3 regions of the Streptomyces sp. CA-278952 genome follow, and region 2 is predicted to be linked to each of the others. Evidence: predicted binding sites of a transcription regulator. Region 2 holds the regulator's gene; each other region holds the start of a gene.

Region 1 (7,690 bases), 2.1 Mb from region 2:
CGGAACGGGTCTCCGGGCGGCTCCGCGTCCGCCCTGCCTCCGGGGGCGCGGGCGCACCACCGTGATCGGCACGACCGCGCTGACGCGTGCTGCCTCACCGGGAAGGGCGCGGCAAGTAGCCATTCGGCCACGTGCCCGCACGCGGGGCGGCCGGCGTCGGCGCGCGTCGGGGGACGTCGGGGAACGTCGGGGAACGTCGGGGAACGTCGGCGCGCGTCGGGGAACGCCACAGGGGCGGCACCTCCGTGAAGGAGATACCGCCCCTGTGGGACGTACGGCGAACTTCGATCAGCCGGAGGGCTTCCGGGCGGGCCCGGGACTCCGCGGCGGATCAGAAGTCCATGTCACCGCCCGGCATGCCGCCCGGAGCGGCCGCGCCGGCCTTCTCGGGCTTGTCGGCGATGACGGCCTCGGTGGTGAGGAAGAGCGCGGCGATGGACGCGGCGTTCTGCAGAGCGGAGCGCGTGACCTTCGCCGGGTCGATGATGCCCTCGGCGATCATGTCGACGTACTCACCGGTCGCGGCGTTGAGGCCGTGACCGATCGGCAGGTTGCGGACCTTCTCCACGACGACGCCACCCTCGAGACCACCGTTGACGGCGATCTGCTTGAGCGGGGCCTCCAGCGCGAGCTTCACGGCGTTGGCGCCGGTCGCCTCGTCGCCCGTGAGGTCGAGCTTCTCGAAGACGGCCGAGGCCTGGAGCAGAGCCACGCCACCACCGGCGACGATGCCCTCCTCGACGGCGGCCTTGGCGTTGCGCACCGCGTCCTCGATGCGGTGCTTGCGCTCCTTGAGCTCCACCTCGGTGGCGGCGCCGGCCTTGATGACGGCCACGCCGCCGGCCAGCTTCGCCAGACGCTCCTGGAGCTTCTCGCGGTCGTAGTCCGAGTCGGAGTTCTCGATCTCGGCGCGGATCTGCTTGACGCGACCCTGAACCTGGTCGCTGTCACCGGCGCCGTCGACGATCGTGGTCTCGTCCTTGGTGATGACGACCTTGCGGGCACGGCCGAGCAGGTCCAGGCCGGCGTTCTCCAGCTTGAGACCGACCTCCTCGGAGATCACGGTGCCACCGGTGAGGATGGCGATGTCCGCGAGCATGGCCTTGCGGCGGTCGCCGAAGCCCGGGGCCTTGACGGCGACGGACTTGAACGTGCCCTTGATCTTGTTGACGACCAGGGTGGAGAGCGCCTCGCCCTCGACGTCCTCGGCGATGATCAGCAGGGGCTTGCCCGACTGCATGACCTTCTCCAGCAGCGGGATCAGGTCCTTGACGCTGGCGATCTTCGAGTTGACGATCAGGATGTACGGGTCGTCGAGCGACGCCTCCATACGCTCCATGTCGGTCGCGAAGTACGCCGAGATGTAGCCCTTGTCGAAGCGCATACCCTCGGTGAGCTCGAGCTCCAGACCGAAGGTCTGGGACTCCTCGACGGTGATGACGCCTTCCTTGCCGACCTTGTCCATCGCCTCGGCGATCTTGGCGCCGATCTCGGTGTCGGCGGCGGAGATGGAGGCGGTCGAAGCGATCTGCTCCTTGGTCTCCACGTCCTTGGCCTGCTCCAGCAGAGCGGCGGAGACGGCCTCGACGGCCTTCTCGATGCCCCGCTTGAGGGCCATCGGGTTGGCGCCTGCGGCGACGTTGCGCAGGCCCTCGCGGACGAGAGCCTGAGCCAGAACGGTGGCGGTGGTCGTACCGTCGCCGGCGACGTCGTCCGTCTTCTTGGCGACCTCCTTGACCAGCTCCGCACCGATCTTCTCGTACGGGTCCTCGAGCTCGATCTCCTTGGCGATGGAAACACCATCGTTGGTGATCGTGGGCGCGCCCCACTTCTTCTCGAGGACGACGTTACGGCCCTTGGGGCCGAGGGTGACCTTGACGGCGTCGGCGAGCTGGTTCATCCCGCGCTCGAGACCGCGCCGTGCCTCCTCGTCGAACGCGATGATCTTGGCCATGTGAAGTGGTCCTCCCGGACAGGGGTGGATTCTCCGGACCGAGAGGCGCCCGCGACGGACGGCCTGCCTGCGTGGTGGTTCCTTGCCCCACCGCGCCTGCGGGCCTCACCGGCCCGGTCCAAGTTTCTGTCACTCTCACCTGGAGAGTGCTAACGCCAATGATTAGCACTCGACCCCTGCGAGTGCAAGCGTCCCTCTCCGGATGTGGACAGCGGCGCGCCTCGGAGGCGGACAGGGGCGCGCCTCGGACGGGGACGGGGGCGCGCCTCGGATGGGGACGGCGGGGACGGCAGTACGCCTTGGACGGGGACGGCAGCGCGCATCGGATGGGGACGGCTGCACGCTCCTCCCGGTCGCAGGGCCGCCGGGACGCACGAAGGGCCCGGTCCCCTGATCCGGGGGCCGGGCCCTGCGTGCGTGAGTAGTGTCGTCGGACGACCGCGCCGAGCTCAGCCGACGGCGAGCTTGACCATGTCGGCCTGGGGCCCCTTCTGGCCCTGCGAGATCTCGAATTCAACTCGCTGACCCTCTTCGAGGGTGCGGTACCCGTCCATCTGGATCGCGCTGTAGTGGACGAAAACATCCGCACCACCGTCGACCGCGATGAAGCCGTACCCCTTCTCCGCGTTGAACCACTTGACGGTGCCCTGAGCCATGCCTAACTCCCCTATTACTGGCCCTTGCACGGGACCGCACTTCGCGGACCCGGGTCGGAACTCACCCCCCGACAGGAGAGGGTGGGCGGCGCCGCAGCGCGTCGACCGCGGCCGAATGTATCCGCCCAACTGCCCTCTGCAACAGGTCAATCGGACGAGAATTCCGGGCACGGAAGAACACGCGAATATGCGGGTTTGCTGAGATTTGCGGGCAAGTCGGGCCAGACAAAGGGCACTTATGCCGCAAGAGGTTCACGTACTTTGGCTGCTTCTTATCGGGGCCGGGCGCATTCACATATGCGGGCGGCACGAGCAGCGGACGGGGCTTCCCCAACTGTACCGTGCTCAACCATGCAGAATTGCCCCCTCCGCTTGTCTCGCGGAGGGGGCAACTGTGGTCACTCAGAGGTGCGGTGGGCCGCCGCGCAGCGGCCCTTGACGGTTCAGCAGCCGCCGGCGACCGCGGGGATGATCGAGACGCCCGCGCCGTCGGGCGTGGCCGCGTCCAGGCCGCCCTCGAAGCGCACGTCGTCGTCGTTGACGTACACGTTCACGAAGCGGCGCAGCTTGCCCTGGTCGTCCAGGACGCGGGCCGCGATGCCCGGGTGGTCCTTCTCCAGGGACTCGATGACCTCGGAGAGCTTGGCGCCCTCCGCCGGGACCTCGGCCTGGCCGCCCGTGTACGTACGGAGGATGGTGGGGATACGGACCTTGACGCTCATGGTGGGTGCCTTCCTGAAGTCTCGGGTGATCAGCCGGCGGCGAGGCCCGCGGCGCGGAACGCGTCCAGGCTCGGCTTGATGGTCGCCGTGGCCTGCGAGGTCGCGGAGACCGCGTCCAGCGTCTTGAGGCCGTCGCCGGTGTTCAGGACGACGGTGGTGAGCGCCGGGTCGATGACGCCCGCCTCGATGAGCTTCTTCGTCACGCCGAGCGTCACGCCGCCCGCCGTCTCGCCGAAGATGCCCTCGGTGCGCGCCAGCAGCTTGATCGCGTCGACGACCTGCTCGTCGGTCACGTCCTCCACCGCGCCGCCGGTGCGGCGGGCGATGTCCAGGACGTACGGGCCGTCCGCCGGGTTGCCGATGGCCAGCGACTTGGCGATGGTGTTCGGCTTCTGGGGCCGTACGACGTCGTGACCGGCCTTGAAGGCGGCGGAGACCGGGGAGCAGCCCTCGGCCTGGGCGCCGAAGATCTTGTACGGCCGGTCCTCGACGAGGCCGAGCTTGATCAGCTCCTGGAACCCCTTGTCGATCTTGGTGAGCTGGGAGCCGGACGCGATCGGGATGACGATCTGGTCGGGCAGCCGCCAGCCGAGCTGCTCGCAGATCTCGTACGCCAGCGTCTTGGAGCCCTCGCCGTAGTACGGGCGCAGGTTGACGTTGACGAAGCCCCAGCCCTCGCCGAGCGGATCGCCGATGAGCTCGGAGCAGAAGCGGTTGACGTCGTCGTAGTTGCCCTCGATGCCGACCAGTTCACCGCCGTACACCGCGGCCATGACGACCTTGCCCTGCTCCAGGTCGTGCGGGATGAACACGCAGGAGCGCAGTCCGGCCCGGGCGGCGGCGGCGCCGACGGCTCCGGCCAGGTTGCCCGTGGAGGAGCAGGAGAGGGTGGTGAAGCCGAAGGCGCGGGCGGCCTCCACGGCGATGGCGACGACGCGGTCCTTGAAGGAGTGCGTCGGGTTGCCGGAGTCGTCCTTCACGTACAGGCCGCCGGTGACGCCCAGCTCACGGGCGAGGTTGTCGGCCTTGACGAGCTTGGTGAAGCCGGGGTTGATGTTGGGCTTCTCCGCGACGTCCGCGGGCACCGGCAGCAGCGGGGCGTAGCGCCAGATGTTGTTCGGGCCGGCCTCGATGCGCTTCCGCAGCTCCTCCGGGGAGCCGGTGGGCAGCTCGTAGGCCACTTCCAGCGGCCCGAAACAGGACGCACAGGCGAAAAGGGGGCCGAGCTCGAAACGCTCGCCGCACTCGCGGCAGGAAAGCGCCGCGGCGGGGCCGAGATCGGCGGCCGGGGCGGAAGAAGCGGTGCTACCTGCAACGGTCTGAACAGCCATGATGGCGGAGGTCCCTTTCTCCTCATCTTCCCTGCGACGCATTTCGCCGCAAGACGGAATTGGCACCTTCCCCACCGTGACCTCGCGGTCGGCAGGAGGGTTGCCGGGACTTCAACGGGCCGTTCCCTCAGTCCCTCTGGATGAGCTCTTATGGCGCTGGATCTTCGATCCAGGCGTTTATGTGCGCTCCGACCCCGACATGCGACGGCCATCCGCGTTGTTCAAGACTGTAACCGAAGCACCGGACCGTTGAGATAGTCGTCCGAACCGCGAGATGGATCACACACAGGGAGTGCCGACCGTGCTCGAAGAGGTGGAACGCTGGCTGACCAGGCGTTCCTGGTCGTCCGGCGACCGCCCGCTGAACCGGCTCACCGACGCCCGGGACACCGATCCGCACCGCACGTCCGTGAGCGTGGTGCTGCCCGCGCTGAACGAGGAGGCCACGGTCGGCGCGATCGTGGCGACGATCCGCCGGGAGCTGATGGAGAAGGTCCGGCTCGTCGACGAACTCGTGGTGATCGACTCCGGCTCCACCGACGCCACCGCCGCCGTGGCCCGGGCGGCGGGTGCCCGGGTGGTCCACCGGGACGCGATCCTGCCCCGGATCCCGGCCCTGCCCGGGAAGGGCGAGGTGCTGTGGCGGTCACTCCTGGTGACCAGCGGCGAGATCGTGTGCTTCATCGACGCCGACCTCAGGGACTTCTCCGCGGACTTCGTCTCGGGCACGGTCGGACCCCTGCTCACCGACCCGTCCGTCCAGTTCGTCAAGGCGATGTACGACCGCCCGCTCGGTGACAGGGCAGGTCAGGGCGGTCGGGTCACCGAGCTGGTGGCACGCCCGCTGCTCAATCTGCACTGGCCCCAGCTGGCCGGGTTCGTACAGCCGCTGGGCGGTGAGTACGCGGTGCGGCGGTCCCTGCTGGAGCGGCTGCCGTTCCCGGTCGGTTACGGAGTGGAGCTGGGCCTGCTGGTGGACGCGCTGCACACGGTGGGCCTGGACGCGCTGGGCCAGGTCGACGTCGGCGTGCGCGTCCACCGCCACCAGGACGGGCAGGCGCTGGGCCGGATGGCGGCGGCGATCTACCGCACGGCGCAGCTGCGGCTCTCCCGGGGCCATCTGGTGCGGCCCGCGCTGACCCAGTTCGAGCGCGGCGAGGACGGCTTCGTGCCCCGCACCCATGCGGTGGACACGGAGGAGCGCCCGCCGATGCGGGAGATCGCGGAGTACGCGGAGCGCCACGCGGCGTGAGGCGGTGGGCCGCATGACGCCCTGAGGCGTTTGGGGGCTTCCCGAACGGGCTAGGTTCCGCTACATGGTCTCCGAGCACGCCGAACACGCACCCGCACCCGAACCCGGATCCGCGGCCGCCTCCACGGCCCAGGTCCTCGTCGCGTCCAACCGCGGCCCCGTCTCGTACACCCTCGGCGAGGACGGGACGCTCGACGCCAAGCGCGGCGGCGGCGGGCTCGTCTCCGGGCTGAGCGCCGTCGACGACAAGCTGTGGGTCTGCGCGGCCCTCGGCGACGGGGACCGCGAGGCGGTGCGGCGCGGGGTCGGCGAGGCGGGCGTGCGGATGCTCGACATCGACGCCGAGGTGCACGCCGACGCGTACAACGGCATCGCCAACTCGGTGCTGTGGTTCGTCCACCACCTGCTCTACCAGACGCCCGTGGAGCCGGTCTTCGACGCGGAGTTCCGCCGCCAGTGGGCCTCCTACGAGACGTACAACCGGGCCTTCGCCGAGGCGCTCGCCGAGGAGGCGGGCCCCGGGGCGTCGGTCCTCGTCCAGGACTACCACCTGGCCCTGGTCCCCGGCATGCTCCGTGAGCTGCGCCCGGACCTCAGGATCGGCCACTTCTCGCACACCCCGTGGGCGCCCGTCGACTACTACCGGCTGCTGCCCGACGACATCGCGGAGCAGTTGCTGCGTGGCATCCTCGGCGCGGACCGGGCCGCGTTCCTGACCCGCCGCTGGGCGGACGCGTTCATCGGCTGCTGCACGGAGATCCTCGGCGGGACGGGCCGGACCAGGGTCGGGGTGCACGGCCTGGGGGCCGACGCGGACTTCCTGCGCCGGCGCTCGCACGAGGCCGACGTGGACGAGCGGATGGCGACGCTGCGGGAGCAGGTGGGCGAGGGCCGGAAGACCATCGTCCGGGTGGACCGCACCGAGCTGTCCAAGAACATCGTGCGCGGCCTGCACGCGTACCGGGCCCTGCTGGACGCCCACCCCGAGTGGCGCGAGCGCGTCGTGCACATCGCCTTCGCCTACCCCTCGCGGCAGGACCTCGCCGTCTACCGGGACTACACGGCGGCGGTGCAGACCCTGGCCACGGAGATCAACCAGTCGTACGGCACCGAGACCTGGACGCCGGTCGTCCTCCACGTCAAGGACGACTTCGCTCGCTCGCTGGCCGCGTACCGGCTGGCGGACGTGGCGCTGGTCAACCCGATCCGCGACGGGATGAACCTGGTGGCCAAGGAGGTCCCGGTCGTCTCCGACCACGGCTGCGCGCTGGTGCTGTCACGGGAGGCGGGGGCGTACGAGGAGCTGGGCGAGGACGCGATCGTGGTGAACCCGTACGACGTGGTGGGCACGGCCGAGGCCCTGCACGAGGCACTGACGATGAGCGCCGACGAGCGGTCCGGCCGCACGGAACGCCTGGCCGAGGCGGCGACCGCGCTGCCGCCCCAGCAGTGGTTCCTGGACCAGCTGGAGGCGCTGCGGCAGGGGTGAGCAGGCCGGTCTCCTGACGCGGCTCAGAGCCGCTTCACTCGGCTCGGAACCGCCTGAATCGACGCTCAGGGCGACCTGACTCGGCTCAGAGCCGCTCGGCCAACGCCGCCAAGAAGTCCACCACGGCGGCCGGGCCCGGCACCGAAAGGTCCGCGCGCTCGGCCAGTTCGGGCACCTCGGTGCTGCCGCTGCACACCAAGAGGCCGGGGATGCCGTCCGGGCCCTCGGTCCGCAGCTTCTCCACCGCGGCGAACGCGGCGAGGTCCCCGAGGTCGTCGCCCGCGTA
Region 2 (7,690 bases):
GCCGCCTTCCGGTCCGACGACGAGCACGATGCTGCCGGCCGCGGGGAGTTCGGCGGTGGCGAGGGGGGTGCTGTCGTGGTCGCGGTCCTCGTGGAGGACCCCGGCGAAGTCGGCGGCGGCGAGCTGGGCGGCGACCTGCTTGGTCGTCATGGCGTCGGCCACCTCGGGGAAGCGCACCCGGCGGGACTGCTTGCCCGCTTCCCGTGCCGTGCTGCGCCACTTCGTCAGGGCCTTGGCTCCCCGGTCGCCCTTCCACTGGGTGATGCAGCGGGCCGCCTGCCAGGGCACGATCGCGTCGACGCCGGTCTCGGTCATCGTCTCGACCGCCAGCTCGCCCCGGTCGCCCTTGGGGAGCGCCTGGACGACGGTGATGCGCGGGGCGGGTGCGGGCTCCTCGTGGAGGGTGTCGAGGCCGGTGACCGTGAGCCGGTCCTTGCCCTCGGCGGCGCGCACGACGCCCTCCGCCCAGTGGCCGAGCCCGTCGGTGAGGACGACGTCCTCGCCGGGCTGGAGCCGCTTCACGGAGACGGCGTGCCGTCCCTCGGGTCCCTCCAGGACGAACTCCGGCCCGGTGGGCATCCGTTCGACGACGAAGACCGGTGCGGTCACCGGGGGCTCCTCATGCTCAGGGCCGACCGGGCGGCCTCCAGTTCGGCGGCGAGCAGCTCGATCAGCTCGCCCGCGGGCAGTTCCCGGGTCATCCGGTGGCCCTGTCCGGCCCACAGGGCCATGCCCTGGGCGTCCCCGGCCTTGGCGGCGGCCAGGCGCAGCCCGCTGGTGACGTAGTGGACCTGGGGGTAGGCGGCGGGGGCGTAGGGGCCGTGTTCGCGGACGAAGCGGTTGACCAGGCCGCGGGCGGGCCGGCCGGAGAAGGCGCGGGTCAGCTCGGTGCGGACGAACAGCGGGTTGGTCAGGGCCTGCTTGTGCAGCAGGTGCGCCCCGGATTCGGGGCAGGCCAGGAAGGCGGTGCCGAGCTGGGCGGCGTCCGCGCCCGCCGCGAGGACGGCGGCGATCTGCGCGCCGCGCATCAGGCCGCCGGTGGCGACGATCGGGATCTGCACGGTCTCGCGGACCTGGGTGATGAGGGAGAGCAGCCCGGTGCCGGTCTGGTCGAGCTGGGGGTCGTCGCGGTGGGTGGACTGGTGACCGCCCGCCTCGACGCCCTGGACGCAGATGGTGTCGGCGCCCGCCCACTGGGCGCTCTGGGCCTCCTCGGCGGAGGTGACCGTGACGACGGTGTGCGTCCCGGCCCTGGCGAAGGCGTCCAGGGTGTCGCGGGTGGGGCAGCCGAAGGTGAAGGAGACCACCGGAACGGGGTCCTCCAGCAGGATGGCGACCTTCGCCTCGTAGCCGTCGTCGCCGCTGCTGTCCGGGTCGCCGAGCGGGGTCTCGTACCAGGCGGCCTCACCGGCGAGCTGGTGGCGGTAGACCTCGACGGCGCTGGGGTCGGCGAGCGCGGGCTGCGGCATGAAGAGGTTGACGCCGAACGGCCCGCCCGTGAGCCGGCGCAGCTGTTTGATCTCGTTGTACATCCCGTCCGCCGTTTTGTACCCGGCGGCCAGGAATCCGAGCCCGCCGGCTTCGGCGACGGCCCCGGCGAGCTGCGGTCCGGACGCGCCGCCCGCCATAGGGGCCTGCACGATCGGATACCGGCAGAGATCGGTCAACTCGGAGGACATGACCGCATCGTGCCACGTCGTGTGCAACAGGGCCGAATCAGCCAGCCGACGCTGTGACCGGTTCCACCGCTACACGCCGCACCGCCCGCCGGTTCGGAACCGGCGGGCGGTGCGGTGAAAGGCGGAAAGCGGTTCAGCGGCCGTTGAACGCGTCCTTCAGCCGGGAGAAGAGCCCTTGCTGACCTGGCTGAAACTGGCCGAGGGGCCGCTCCTCGCCGCGCAGCTTGGACAGCTCCCGCAGCAGCCGCTCCTGTTCCGCGTCGAGCTTGGACGGGGTCATCACCTCGACGTGCACGATCAGGTCGCCCCGGCCGCCGCCGCGCAGGTGCGTGATGCCGCGCCCGTGCAGGGGCACGGACTGGCCGGACTGGGTGCCGGGCCTGATGTCGATGTCCTCCAGGCCGTCCAGGGTCTCCAGCGGACACTTGGTGCCGAGGGCCGCGGCCGTCATGGGGACGGTGACCGTGCAGTGCAGATCGTCGCCGCGCCGCTGGAACACGGCGTGCGGCAGCTCGTGGATCTCCACGTACAGATCGCCGGGCGGGCCGCCGCCGGGGCCGACCTCGCCCTCGCCGGCCAGCTGGATACGGGTGCCGTTGTCGACGCCCGCGGGGATCTTCACGGTCAGGGTGCGCCGCGAGCGGATGCGGCCGTCGCCGGCGCACTCCGGGCACGGGGTGGGCACGACCGTGCCGAAACCCTGGCACTGCGGGCAGGGCCGCGAGGTCATGACCTGGCCCAGGAAGGACCGGGTGACCTGCGAGACCTCGCCGCGGCCGCGACACATGTCACAGGTCTGGGCGGACGTGCCGGGGGCCGCGCCCTCGCCGCTGCAGGTGTTGCAGACGACGGCCGTGTCGACCTGGATGTCCTTGGTGGTGCCGAAGGCCGCCTCGTTGAGGTCGATCTCCAGCCGGATCATGGCGTCCTGGCCCCGCCGGGTCCGCGAACGGGGCCCGCGCTGTGCGGCGTTGCCGAAGAACGCGTCCATGATGTCGGAGAAGTTGCCGAAGCCGCCGGCTCCGAAACCGCCCGCGCCACCGCCGCCGCCACTGGCGGAGAGGGGGTCGCCGCCGAGGTCGTAGACCTGCTTCTTCTGCGGGTCCGAGAGCACCTCGTAAGCGGCGTTGATCTCCTTGAACCGCTCCTGGGTCTTCGGGTCCGGGTTGACATCCGGGTGCAGCTCGCGGGCGAGCCGACGGAATGCCTTCTTGATCTCGTCCTGAGATGCGTCGCGGCGCACGCCGAGTACGGCGTAGTAGTCCGTGGCCACTTACGACTCCGCCAGGATCTGTCCGACGTAACGTGCCACTGCGCGTACCGCTCCCATCGTTCCGGGGTAGTCCATGCGGGTCGGTCCGACCACGCCGAGTTTGGCGACTGCCTCGTCGCCCGAACCGTAGCCGACCGCGACGACGGACGTGGAGTTGAGCCCCTCGTGGGCGTTCTCGTGCCCGATCCGTACGGTCATGCCGGAGTCCGTGGCCTCACCGAGCAGCTTCAGCAGGACGACCTGTTCCTCCAGTGCTTCCAGCACCGGCCGGATCATCACCGGGAAGTCGTGTCCGAAGCGGGTGAGGTTGGAGGTGCCGCCGATCATCAGCCGCTCCTCCGTCTCCTCGACCAGTGTTTCGAGGAGGGTGGAAAGGACCGTGGAAACCGTTCCCCGGTCCTCGCTGTCGAAGGATTCCGGCAGCTCCTGCACCAGCTGCGGGACATCCGCGAAGCGGCGTCCGACGACCCGGCTGTTGAGCCGGGCCCGCAGATCCGCGAGCGATGCCTCGCCGAACGGCGCAGGGCAGTCGATCATACGCTGTTCGACCCGGCCGGTGTCCGTGATCAGGACGAGCATGAGCCGGGCGGGGGCGAGCGCCAGCAGTTCCACGTGCCGCACCGTCGAGCGGGTCAGCGAGGGGTACTGCACGACGGCGACCTGCCGGGTGAGCTGCGCGAGCAGCCGCACCGTCCGGCCGACCACGTCGTCGAGGTCGACCGCGCCGTCGAGGAAGTTCTGGATGGCCCGGCGCTCGGGCGAGGAGAGCGGCTTGACGCCCGCGAGCTTGTCGACGAAGAGGCGGTACCCCTTGTCGGTCGGGATGCGTCCCGCGCTCGTGTGCGGCTGGGCGATGAAGCCCTCGTCCTCCAGCACCGCCATGTCGTTGCGGACGGTGGCCGGGGAGACCCCCAGCCGGTGCCGCTCGGTCAGCGCCTTGGAGCCGACGGGCTCCTCGGTGCCGACATAGTCCTGGACGATGGCGCGCAGCACTTCGAGTCTGCGTTCGCTGAGCATCGCGCACACCTCCAGCTGTGTCTCTCGGTGTCTGACTGGCACTCGGTGCGTTCGAGTGCCAGCAATCCCCGCGGTCAGTGTACGGGGGTGAGGTGGGGCGGGGGCAAGGGCGACCGGCCATACCCCCACGAGACCGCGCAGGTCGTTGCCGCTAGCGTCGTGGTATGGACGTCGCTTGGGAAGACTTCGGTTGGGAGCGGTTGGGCAACGGTATCGGCAGACGGCGCCTCCCTGGCTGGGATGCCACCGCCGCGCTGGTCGCCGGGGAGACCGGCGTGTTGCTGTACGACACCGGCGCCACGCTGCGCGAGGGCGTCGAGCTGCGGCGGCAGGCCGAGGCGCTGCTCGGGCGGAGGGTGACACATATCGCACTGAGCCATCCGCACTTCGACCATGTGCTGGGCACCGCGGCGTTCGCCGGGGCCCAGGTGTACGGGGCGGTGGGCGTCGCTGCGCTGCTGCGCGGCGGGGCGGAGAGCCTGGGCGCCTCGGCGGTGCGCCACGGGGTGCCGGAGGGCGAGGCGGCCCGGTCGGTGGACACGCTGGTGGTCCCGCACCACGAGGTGTGCGGCGACTGGACGCTGGACCTGGGCGGCGGCCGTCAGGTGCTGCTGGCGAACGTGGGCCCCGGGCACAGCGGCCATGACCTCGCGGCGCTGGTGCCGGGCACGGGCGGTGAGCCTCCGGTGGTGTTCTGCGGTGATCTGGTCGAGGAGTCGGGCGAGCCGCAGGCGGGCCGGGACGCGATCACCTCGCGCTGGCCGGCCGCGCTGGAGAGGCTGCTGGCGCTGGGCGGCGAGGGCGCGCTGTACGTGCCGGGGCACGGGGCGGTGGTGGACGCGGCGTTCGTGCGGGCGCAGCGGGCGTCGCTGGCGGAGCGCTTCGAGGTGGATCTCGACGAGGGGTGAACCCCGGTGAGGACCCTGGAGCACATAGGAACGTTCCGGGGTGCTCCAGAGGCGTCACCGGGGCGCCCCGGCTGCCTCGGCCGGGTCTTCGACGTCCGTCGGCGGCTCGGGCGAATATCGTCGTGCCATGCGCAGCTACCAGCCGGACCTGACCCCGCCGTGGAAGCGGTCCGCCCCCGTGCCCGAGGTGCCCGCCGAGCCCGATCTGGTCGTGGAGGAGGTCTCCACCGGCTTCTGCGGGGCGGTGATCCGCTGCGAGAAGACGGCCCAGGGGCCGACGGTGACCCTGGAGGACCGCTTCGGCAAGCACCGGGTGTTCCCGATGGAGCCGCGCGGCTTCCTGCTGGAGGGCAAGGTCGTCACGCTGGTGCGCCCGGGCCCCGGCGGCCCGGCGCGTCCCACCCGTACGGCCTCCGGTTCGGTGGCGGTGCCCGGGGCTCGGGCCCGGGTGGCGCGGGCCGGGCGGATCTATGTGGAGGGCCGGCACGACGCGGAGCTGGTGGAGCGGGTGTGGGGTGACGACCTGCGCATCGAGGGCGTGGTCGTGGAGTACCTGGAGGGGGTGGACGACCTGCCGGCGATCGTCGGGGAGTTCGCGCCGGGGCCGGACGCCCGGCTGGGGGTGCTGGTGGACCATCTGGTGCCCGGCTCCAAGGAGTCCCGGATCGCCGAGCGGGTGACCGGGGACCATGTGCTGGTGGTGGGGCACCCGTACATCGACGTGTGGGAGGCGGTGAAGCCGTCCTCGGTCGGGATCGACGCGTGGCCGGTGGTGCCGAGGGGGCAGGACTGGAAGACGGGCGTGTGCCGGGCGCTGGGGTGGCCGGAGAACACGGGGGCGGCCTGGCAGCACATCCTGTCCAAGGTCCGCAGCTACAAGGACCTTGAGCCCCAACTGCTGGGCAGAGTAGAGGAATTGATCGACTTCGTCACCCTTCCGGACTGATGTCCGGGGGCTGGATCCGGTCTGTTGCGGGACTGTCGAAGAGGATCTCGTACCGATCCCTGTGAATCCCTGCGTCCCACACGCACCATCGGATAGTGAAGGGGAAGAACGAGCAGGCGGTTCACGGGCCGAAGGGCTCACGGGGGAAGGGCGGGGACCGATGGCGCGCGAGGTCTGGCGGGACAGTGCGGACAACGAGGCGGCCTCGGCCGTCTTCCACCTGATACAGCAGCTGATCGACCGGTACCGGGTCAACCGGCCGGTGATGCCGCTCGTGGTGGTCCAGGCGGCGGACGCCGGGGCCGGGCCGGAGATCGACGCGCGGGTGGAGCAGCTCGTGCATCAGGTGCACCGGGCCAACGAGCTGCGCCGGGTGCCGGTGCGGCTGCTGGACGGCGAGGGGGCGAACCCGTACGAGGCGGCGCTCGCCATGGTGCGCACGCTCTCCGAGAAGCCGTGGGAGACCCGCGAGAACACCCAGTACAAGACCTTCGCCTTTCCCCGCTCCCGGCTGCTCGGGGCGATCGAGCAGGCCACCGCGACGGTGGTCGCGCAGTCCGACGGGAACACCTCCGAGGTGCGCGAGGAACGGATCCTGGAGCAGCTGAGCCGGCTGCGCTGGCGGTCCGGCCGGCCGCGCGGGGCCACCCGGTGGGCGTCGCTGCGGCAGTCGGTGCGGCCCGAGACGTTCGTCGGCGCGCTCTTCATCGCCCTGCTCAGCGTGTTGCTCGGGGAGATCGACTGGCTGTTGACGGCCCTGGTGGCGGCCGTCGCGCTGATCGGGCTCGCCGTGGTGGGCCTGGCGAGCCGGGCCGCGCCGCCGCTGCTGTGGCTGCGCCGGGCCAGCCGGTGGTTCGCCACCACCTCGTCCCTGGCCGCTTCCAGCACCGGCTATCCGTCGGACGGCTGGTCGTGGCTGTCGCCGAGCGGTTCGTGGCGGGTGATCCGGGCGCGGGCGGCGGCGGTCGCGGAGCGGGTGGCGGACGCGGGGGCGGGCGACGAGTACGCGCGCCAGTTCCATCTGGAGCTGCGCGTGCAGGCGCTGCTGGAGGATCTGCGGCACAACTACCGCCCGCACTCCCTGGACTGGCGGCGCAGCAAGCGCACGGTCCCGCCGGTGGTGTTCCTGCCCCGGGCGACCCAGGACAACGGCGGCATCCTGCTGATCAACGCGATCAACAGCGTACGGTCGCGGCGCAGCGAGGTGGATCCGCTGCTGCTGCTCGCCTCGCTCCAGGCCCCCGAGATCATGCGGCACACGCCACCGCTGCCCCCGGAGCGGCCGGGTCCCGGCGCGCCGTCCGGTTCGTCCGGGGCGCGGGCCCGCTACGAGCGCTGGGTCGACGATCTGAGTCTGGGGCAGTCGCCGGGGGCGGCGGCGACCCTGGCGTGGGTGCTGCTGCTGCCGCTGTCCACCGAGAAGCTGACCCACGAGCACGCGCACGCGCAGCTCGTCACCCACCGGGTGCGGCGGACCTGGGCGTGGTGGGTGATGTCGCGGGCGAGCGTCGCCGTGCTCGTCGTGGGAAGTCTGCTGGGGGCGTTCCTGTGGGCCGGGCACTGGCGCGACACGTACTGCCACGGGCCGCTGACCGACCGCAACACGGACGCGATCTGGGCCGGGAAGGGGGACGACCGGGAGTGCGTGGGGGTGGCGACCGCCCCCGAGGTGTTCTTCGCGCGGGGCAACGACCTGGAGCTGAACGGGGCCGGAAAGGGCATCACCTTCGAGCGGATCGAGCAGGCGATCCGGGAGGAGAACGACGACATCGAGCCGGGCGACGCGTACGTGACGGTCGTGTACGCCGGTCCGCTCACCGCCACGGGCAAGGACCGGGAGGAGACCCGCAAGGGCCTGGAGGAGCTG
Region 3 (7,690 bases), 2.6 Mb from region 2:
CCGCCGTCCGAGATCCACTCGGCCTCCGCCTCCGGGCCGATCGCCTCGTGCGGCACGCCCGGGGCGATCTTCAGCGCCGCCCTCGGGGCCTTCAGCGCGGCGGCCGCCGCCCAGGACAGCGGCGGTGAGTACGCCTCCGGATCGAAGATGCGGCCGCGTCCGCCGCGCCGGGCCGGGTCCACGAACACCGCGTCGTACGGGGCGGTGTCGATCTCCGTGACATCGGCGCACCGCACCTCGATCAGCCCCGCCAGGCCGAGCGCCTCCGCGTTGGCGCGGGCCACCTCGGCGGTCAACGGGTCGCGGTCCACGGCCAGGACGGAGATCCCGGCGCGGGCCAGGGCGAGGGCGTCGCCGCCGATGCCGCAGCACAGGTCGGCCACGCTCCGCACGCCGAGCCCGGCGAACCGGGCGGCGCGGTGGGCGGCGACCGAGGTGCGGGTGGCCTGCTCGACCCCGTTGGGCGTGAAGTACATCCGGTAGGCGTCCTCGGCCCCGAACTTGGCCACCGCCCGCTGCCGCAGCCGGGCCTGGCCCAGGGCCGCCGACACCAGCGACGCCGGGTACGTGCGGCGCAGCCGGGTCGCGGCGGCCAGCTCGTCGGCGGGGTCGTGGTCGCGCAGCCCGGCCAGCAGCTGCTCGCCCTCGGGGGTGCGCAGCGCCGCGAAGGCGGCGCGGGCGGGGTCGTCGTCCGGGGCGGAGGGGGTCGTTGCGTTCACCCGGTCCATTGTGGCCGCTGCGCCGGGTGTCGCCGCCCGCGCCGCTGGAGGTCGCTGTGGGCCGGCCGGGGGACGGCGCCGGTCCGCTCGCGGTGTCGGGGCGGGGGGCGGGCCGACGGCTGGCAGGATGCGGCGCCATGCAGCTAGTACGACAAAACGGTAAATCAGTCATGAAGCGTCACAGGTCGGGCGTCGTCGTGCTGGCGGCCCTGCTGGCCGCCGCCGTCGCCTCCGGGTGCGCGGCGGAGACGGGCGGCGGTGGCACGGGAGCTCCCGGCGGACCCGCGAAGCCCGCCGCCGGCCGGCCGGGCGAGGCCGCTCCGAAGGCCGGGCCCGCCCGTGCCCTGGACACCTACGCCGAGGCGCTCAGGAAGAAGCAGGCGGCGCGGGCCGTCGCCGCGAAGAAGTGGGGCCTGGCCAAGACTCCGCTCGCGGCTCCCGAGCCGCCGAAGGTGAAGCCGCGCATCACCACCCGCAAGGGCTTCGAGGTCCGGGACGACGCCGGGCTGCCGCCCGTCTTCACCACCGTTCCGACCAAGGAGAAGATCGTCTTCCTGACGATGGACGACGGGGCGGAGAAGGACCCCGAGCTGCTGCGGATGATGACCGAGCTGTCCATCCCGTACAGCGCGTTCCTCAGTGACTACGTCACCAACGACGACTACGGCTACTTCAAGAAGATGCAGCAGCGCGGGGTGACGATCAGCAACCACACGCTCAACCACCGCTATCTGCCCGGCCTCTCCGCCGGCGAGCAGAAGCGGGAGATCTGCGGCCAGCAGGAGAAGATCCTCAAGCACTACGGGAAGCGGCCCACCCTCTTCCGCCCGCCCTACGGCAACTACAACCGCGACACCCTCGTCGTCGCCAAGTCCTGCGGGATCACCGCCGTGCCCCTGTGGTCCTCCGAGGCCTTCCCCGACCACATGGAATGGCGCGAGTGGGACCGGGACCTGCACCCCGGCGACATCGTCCTCACCCACTTCCGGGGCGAGGAGGACTGGAAGGGCTCGATGCCCGACATGATCCGCCAGGTCATGAAGACCATCACCGACAAGGGGTACGCGGTGGCGAAACTGGAGGACTACGTCTGACCCGCACCCTTCCCCGCACCCGCCCCGCGCATGCGCGCTCAGCCCCCGCTGCGCGCGCATTCGTCGCTGTCACCCCCGCTGCGGCAGGGCGGGGAGTTCCAGGTCGGAGCGGGTTCCGGAGGATTCCGGGAGCTTTCTTCGACGACGGACGCCAGGACCACTACGCCCAGCGCCACCGCGACGACCGCCTGCGTCCCGCCGGCCCAGTGCCACCCGCCGCGCAGGAGTGCCACGGCGAGGCAGGCGACCACGAGAGCGAGGAGGCCGAAGGCGATGGCCGGGGTCCAGTCAGTGCCCGGGTCCGCGGGCGGAGGCGCGGACACCTTGCCCGTCGGCATGTCCTGCGACCGTGACCGCGCCAGCCCTCGCACCACCAGCCACAGCGCCAGCAGGGCTCCGGCGGCAGCCTCCGCGACCACCAGCAGCAGGCCCATCAGGGGATCAGCGCAGCCACCCGGAGCCGGCGACCGCGAAGCGGCTCTTCCGGCCGGTCTTCCCGGCAGGGGGCTCTCGGGGCGCGTCATCTCCGTACCGTCGTACGGAACGCGACGCTCCACCCCCACGTTGTCCGGAAGGTGACCCGACAGAGCCCCGATCGAGACGGCGCGAGGGTGGTGAATTGGCACTCCGCTTGACCGAGTGCTAACCGCGGTCATAGTCTCAGGTCTGGCACTCCCCCCTGGAGAGTGCCAGCACCACACTGTGCGACAGGACAGGTCCGGCACCCGCGACGACGGATCGGTCTGGTCGCCGCCCACAGACTGTTAAACCCCGTGAGATCTCCGAAGGGGGAGACCGGATCGTGTCGACCACCAGCTCCAAGGTTGCGATCAAGCCGCTCGAGGACCGCATTGTGGTCCAGCCGCTCGACGCCGAGCAGACCACGGCTTCCGGCCTGGTCATTCCGGACACCGCGAAGGAGAAGCCCCAGGAGGGCGTCGTCCTCGCGGTGGGCCCGGGCCGCTTCGAGAACGGCGAGCGGCTTCCGCTCGACGTCAAGACCGGCGACGTCGTCCTGTACAGCAAGTACGGCGGCACCGAGGTGAAGTACAACGGCGAGGAGTACCTCGTCCTCTCGGCCCGCGACGTTCTCGCGATCGTCGAGAAGTAATTCACCCACGTTTGCCTGTGTTCTGCGCCCCTGGTCCCCTGCGAAATAACTAGCCGGGCGGCGAGGGGCGCAGTTCATTTTGAGAGGGAACACAGCCCATGGCGAAGATTCTTAAGTTCGACGAGGACGCCCGTCGCGCCCTTGAGCGCGGCGTCAACAAGCTTGCCGACACGGTCAAGGTGACGATCGGCCCCAAGGGCCGCAACGTCGTCATCGACAAGAAGTTCGGCGCTCCGACCATCACCAACGACGGTGTCACCATCGCGCGTGAGGTCGAGCTCGACGACCCGTACGAGAACCTCGGCGCCCAGCTCGTCAAGGAGGTGGCGACCAAGACCAACGACGTAGCGGGTGACGGCACCACCACCGCGACCGTGCTGGCCCAGGCGCTCGTCCGCGAGGGCCTGCGCAACGTCGCCGCCGGCGCCTCCCCGGCCGCCCTGAAGAAGGGCATCGACGCTGCGGTCAAGGCCGTGTCCGAGGAGCTCCTCGCGACCGCCCGCCCGATCGACGACAAGTCCGACATCGCCGCCGTGGCCGCGCTCTCCGCGCAGGACACCCAGGTCGGCGACCTCATCGCGGACGCGATGGACAAGGTCGGCAAGGACGGTGTCATCACCGTCGAGGAGTCCAACACCTTCGGTCTGGACCTGGAGTTCACCGAGGGCATGGCCTTCGACAAGGGCTACCTGTCCCCGTACATGGTGTCCGACCAGGAGCGTATGGAGGCCGTCCTCGACGACCCGTACATCCTGATCCACCAGGGCAAGATCGGCTCCATCCAGGAGCTGCTGCCGCTCCTGGAGAAGGTCATCCAGGCCGGCGCCTCCAAGCCGCTCCTGATCATCGCCGAGGACGTCGAGGGCGAGGCGCTCTCCACCCTTGTCGTCAACAAGATCCGTGGCACCTTCAACGCCGTCGCGGTGAAGGCCCCGGGCTTCGGCGACCGCCGCAAGGCCATGCTCGGTGACATCGCCACCCTCACCGGTGCGACCGTCATCGCCGAGGAGGTCGGCCTCAAGCTCGACGGCGCCGGTCTCGACGTGCTGGGCACCGCCCGCCGCGTCACCGTCTCCAAGGACGACACGACCATCGTCGACGGCGGGGGCAACTCCGACGACGTCAAGGGCCGCGTCAACCAGATCAAGGCCGAGATCGAGTCCACGGACTCCGACTGGGACCGCGAGAAGCTCCAGGAGCGCCTCGCGAAGCTGGCCGGCGGCGTGTGCGTCATCCGTGTCGGCGCCGCCACCGAGGTGGAGCTCAAGGAGAAGAAGCACCGCCTCGAGGACGCCATCTCGGCGACCCGCGCCGCCGTCGAGGAGGGCATCGTCTCCGGCGGTGGCTCCGCCCTCGTCCACGCGGTGAAGGTCCTGGAGGGCAACCTCGGCAAGACCGGCGACGAGGCCACCGGTGTCGCGGTCGTCCGCCGCGCCGCCGTCGAGCCGCTGCGCTGGATCGCCGAGAACGCCGGCCTGGAGGGTTACGTCATCACCTCCAAGGTCTCCGAGCTCGACAAGGGCCAGGGCTTCAACGCCGCCACCGGCGAGTACGGCGACCTGGTCAAGGCCGGCGTCATCGACCCGGTCAAGGTCACCCGCTCCGCCCTGGAGAACGCCGCGTCCATCGCGTCGCTGCTGCTCACGACCGAGACCCTGGTCGTCGAGAAGCCGGCCGAGGACGAGGGCGACGCCGGTCACGGCGGCCACGGCCACTCCCACTAGTACGGCCCGCACCGCTCGGTACGCCGTTCGGTAGGCCTGAGGCCCGGCACCCCTTGGGTTCTAACGGTCCTCGCAACACCCACGATCTGTGGGAGTTGCGAGGACCGTGGTCGTTGAGCGGGTTGATCTTGCGGGGTTGAAGGAGCAGAGGGCCCATCCACTGCTACTGCCCGCCCAGCGGGCTGCCACATCCGGGCATGGTCCGAGCAGGTCCCCTCTGCGGTGAACCCCTCAGCCGGAGGCGGTCGCCGCGGACCGCGACGGGCCCAGCAACCGTCGCGCCCGGTGTGAGCCGGGCGCGTACCGATCGACGGCGGCGCACCCCGCACCACGCACCCCGCACCGCCTACTACCGCGCACGCCCCGCGCACCACGCCCCGTGCACCGCTTACCGCCTACTGCGGACCGTACTTGCGCCCCGTCCGCGACGTGACCCCGCCGAGCAGCCCCCGCGGGGCGACCTTCACCAGCCCCATCAGCGCCTTGTAGCGCGGGTCCGGGATCGACACCGTCTTCCCCCGGGCCAGATCCGTCAGCGCGGACGCCACCAGCTTGTCCGCGTCGAGCCACATCCAGCCGGGGATGCTGTCCGTGCCCATCCCGGCCCGCTCGTGGAACTCCGTCCGCACGAACCCCGGGCACAGCACCATCAGCCGCACCCCCGACCCGGCCAGATCCCGCGCCGCGCCCTGCGTGAACTGCACGACCCACGCCTTGGACGCCCCGTACGTACCGCGCGGCACGAACGCCGCGACCGACGCCACGTTGACGACCCCGCCCCGGCCCCGCTCCCGCATCCCGGTGACGGCGGCCGAGGTCAGCCGCAGCACCGCCTCGCAGTGCACCTTCAGCATCGTCAGCTCGTCGGCCATGGACACCTCCAGGAAGCGTCCCTTGTTGCCGAACCCGGCGTTGTTGACCAGCAAGTCGACCGGGTGCGTGCGGTCCGCGAGCCGCTTCTCCACCGCTTCGAGCCCGCCCTCCGTGGACAGGTCGGCGCTCAGCACCTCGGCCTCGATGCCGTGCCGGTCGTGCAGTTCGGTGGCCTGCTCGCGCAGCCGCGCGGTGTCCCGCGCCACCAGCACCAGGTTGTGCCCCTGGGCCGCGAGCCGCCGCGCGAACGCGGCCCCGATGCCCGCCGTCGCGCCCGTGATCAGTGCAGTCGTCATACGCGGCACGTTAGTGCCCCTCATGACCGGGCGGCGTACCCGCCCGCCGCGTCTAAGGCGCGGCAGGGGCGAAGGACAGGATGCGGGCCTCGCGCACGGGCTTCCGGTTCTCGTCGCCGCTCACGATCGTCGACGTGAGGACGAGCCGCCCGCCGACGTAGGCCGTGTGCCCCATGGACATCTCGTACTCCCACGGCGCGGTCGCCACCGGGTGCCTGACGACGTTCGTCTCCGTTCCGGCGCCGCGCGGGCCCATGAGGAACGTCCGGCCGGGGCTGCGTGAGCCGGCCGCCTCGTAGATGAGCATCGACGTGCCGTCCTCCGCGCGCAGCGGGTACAGCCTGCGCAGTTCGTCGGACTTGATGCCCCACAGGAACGTGCCGGTCTTCACGTCGTACGCGCCGACCTGTTGCGAGCCGCCCAGCATGATGAGGCCCTTGTCGACCCCGGCGCCCCGACAGGGCTGGATGTCCCCGCCGGACCCGTCTCCGCCGCACTCCTGAAAACCCTTGCCCCGGGCGTCGAAGGTGACGCGGTGCTTGCCTCCGGGGTCCAGGACCGTGATCCGCCAGTCGGTCGCGCTGTCCTCGTTGTTGTAGGAGGTGAAGACGACCGGGTCCATGGAGATCAGACTGCCGAAGCTCCAGCCGGTCTTCAGACGGTAGCGCCACAGGACCTTGCCGGTACGCGGGTCGAGCTCGCGCACGTGGCCGTAGTTCTTGCTCCGGTCGATGGCGATCATGCAGTTGGAGGTCACCAGGAGCCGGGCGGCGCCGCCCGCCACGTCGTCGGGGACGCACTTGTTCCTGTTCTCCCGGGGGATCTCGTAGAGCTTGCTCCCGTCGCCCATCCGGTAGGTGATGGCCTGCATGTTCCGTGCGACGGACAGGACGTCGCCGCTGATGGCGCTGTGGACGATGAACGTGTTGTCCCGGTCACCGGGCTCGTCGAGCTCCTTGTGCCAGCCCTGCTTCCCGGTCTTCAGATCGATCATCCGCATCCGGTTGCACTGGTTGCCCCGCTCGTTGTCCGGCCGCTCGTGGTGGAAGACCACGACCTTGCCGTCGGGCGTCGGGTTGGCCGGTGTCTCGCAGACGGAGGAGGGCAGGTCGACGTTCCAGACCTCGGCGCCGTCCGAGAGCCGGTAGGCCGTGACCTTCCGGTGCAGGGCCTGGACGGCGGTGTCACCGACGATCCACAGGTCGTGGACCTTGTTGATCTGCTGGGGGATGTCGGTCCTGTCGTCGACGATCCACGCCGCCGACTCGCCCGGCTTCCGGGCGGCGGCGACCTCCTTCGTCGTCGGGATGTGGCTCAGCTCCGGGCCGCCTGCCGCGGGGGTACCGGACGGGGGCGCCGATCCGGAGGGGCTGGGCGACTCCTTCGCCACGGGCTTCGCGGGCTCGTCCCGCCACTGGTCGGAGAGCGCGTACACCCCGCCCGCCACGACCACGAGCACCAGAGCGACGACCGCGGCGACGACCGGCCCCCGGCCGAAGCGGCGGCGGCCCGGCGGCGGCTCGGACGGTGACCCGAAGCCCGGTCCGGGCGGCGGCCCGTAGCCCGGCCCCGGCTGCGGCCCGCCCTGCGGATCGCCGCCCTCCGAGGCGTACGGGTTGCCGGGAACGGGCTGCTGCGGCGGGCCCGGGGAGTACCAGGGCTGCTGCGGGTCGGGCATGGTCTTCCCCCTGAGACGCCACTCGGCTCGAAGACTTCTCCTCGGGCACAGGTCACTGGTGGTGGACGCGCCGCACTCCGATCCAGTTCCCGTCGCAACGCCCCCGGGTCGCGCGGCGGATGAGGCCTCGTCATCGGACCGGGCCGCCGCTTCCCCGTCGGTGGACGGCCGGTCCTCCGCGTGCGGGACCGGCCG

The links. The regulator HrcA, encoded in region 2, represses chaperone genes, less so after heat shock. The targets are predictions, from matches to a motif close to TTNGCACTCNGNNNNNCNGAGTGCNAA.
Region 1: the regulator HrcA is predicted to act here: its motif matches at 2,117-2,143, upstream of groL (chaperonin GroEL).
Region 3: the regulator HrcA is predicted to act here: its motif matches at 2,433-2,459, upstream of groES (co-chaperone GroES).

Annotation. Positions count from the first base shown of each region.
Region 1 covers NZ_CP112880.1:3,501,230-3,508,919, forward strand. The annotation lists gene groL (chaperonin GroEL) at 332-1,954, opposite strand; gene N7925_RS15615 (cold-shock protein) at 2,404-2,610, opposite strand; gene N7925_RS15620 (MoaD/ThiS family protein) at 3,054-3,332, opposite strand; gene thrC (threonine synthase) at 3,362-4,663, opposite strand; SAM riboswitch class I at 4,683-4,810, opposite strand; gene N7925_RS15630 (glucosyl-3-phosphoglycerate synthase) at 4,965-5,915, shown strand; gene N7925_RS15635 (alpha,alpha-trehalose-phosphate synthase (UDP-forming)) at 5,980-7,404, shown strand; gene otsB (trehalose-phosphatase) at 7,490-7,690, opposite strand, start outside.
Region 2 covers NZ_CP112880.1:5,618,562-5,626,251, reverse strand. The annotation lists gene N7925_RS25125 (16S rRNA (uracil(1498)-N(3))-methyltransferase) at 1-609, opposite strand, end outside; gene N7925_RS25120 (nitronate monooxygenase) at 606-1,679, opposite strand; gene dnaJ (molecular chaperone DnaJ) at 1,813-2,952, opposite strand; gene hrcA (heat-inducible transcriptional repressor HrcA) at 2,953-3,969, opposite strand; gene N7925_RS25105 (MBL fold metallo-hydrolase) at 4,134-4,877, shown strand; gene N7925_RS25100 (DUF3097 domain-containing protein) at 5,005-5,823, shown strand; gene N7925_RS25095 (ABC transporter substrate-binding protein) at 5,984-7,690, shown strand, end outside.
Region 3 covers NZ_CP112880.1:3,003,655-3,011,344, reverse strand. The annotation lists gene N7925_RS13100 (THUMP-like domain-containing protein) at 1-728, opposite strand, end outside; gene N7925_RS13095 (polysaccharide deacetylase family protein) at 890-1,813, shown strand; gene N7925_RS13090 (DUF6234 family protein) at 1,852-2,247, opposite strand; gene groES (co-chaperone GroES) at 2,616-2,924, shown strand; gene groL (chaperonin GroEL) at 3,023-4,648, shown strand; gene N7925_RS13075 (SDR family NAD(P)-dependent oxidoreductase) at 5,044-5,817, opposite strand; gene N7925_RS13070 (outer membrane protein assembly factor BamB family protein) at 5,870-7,495, opposite strand.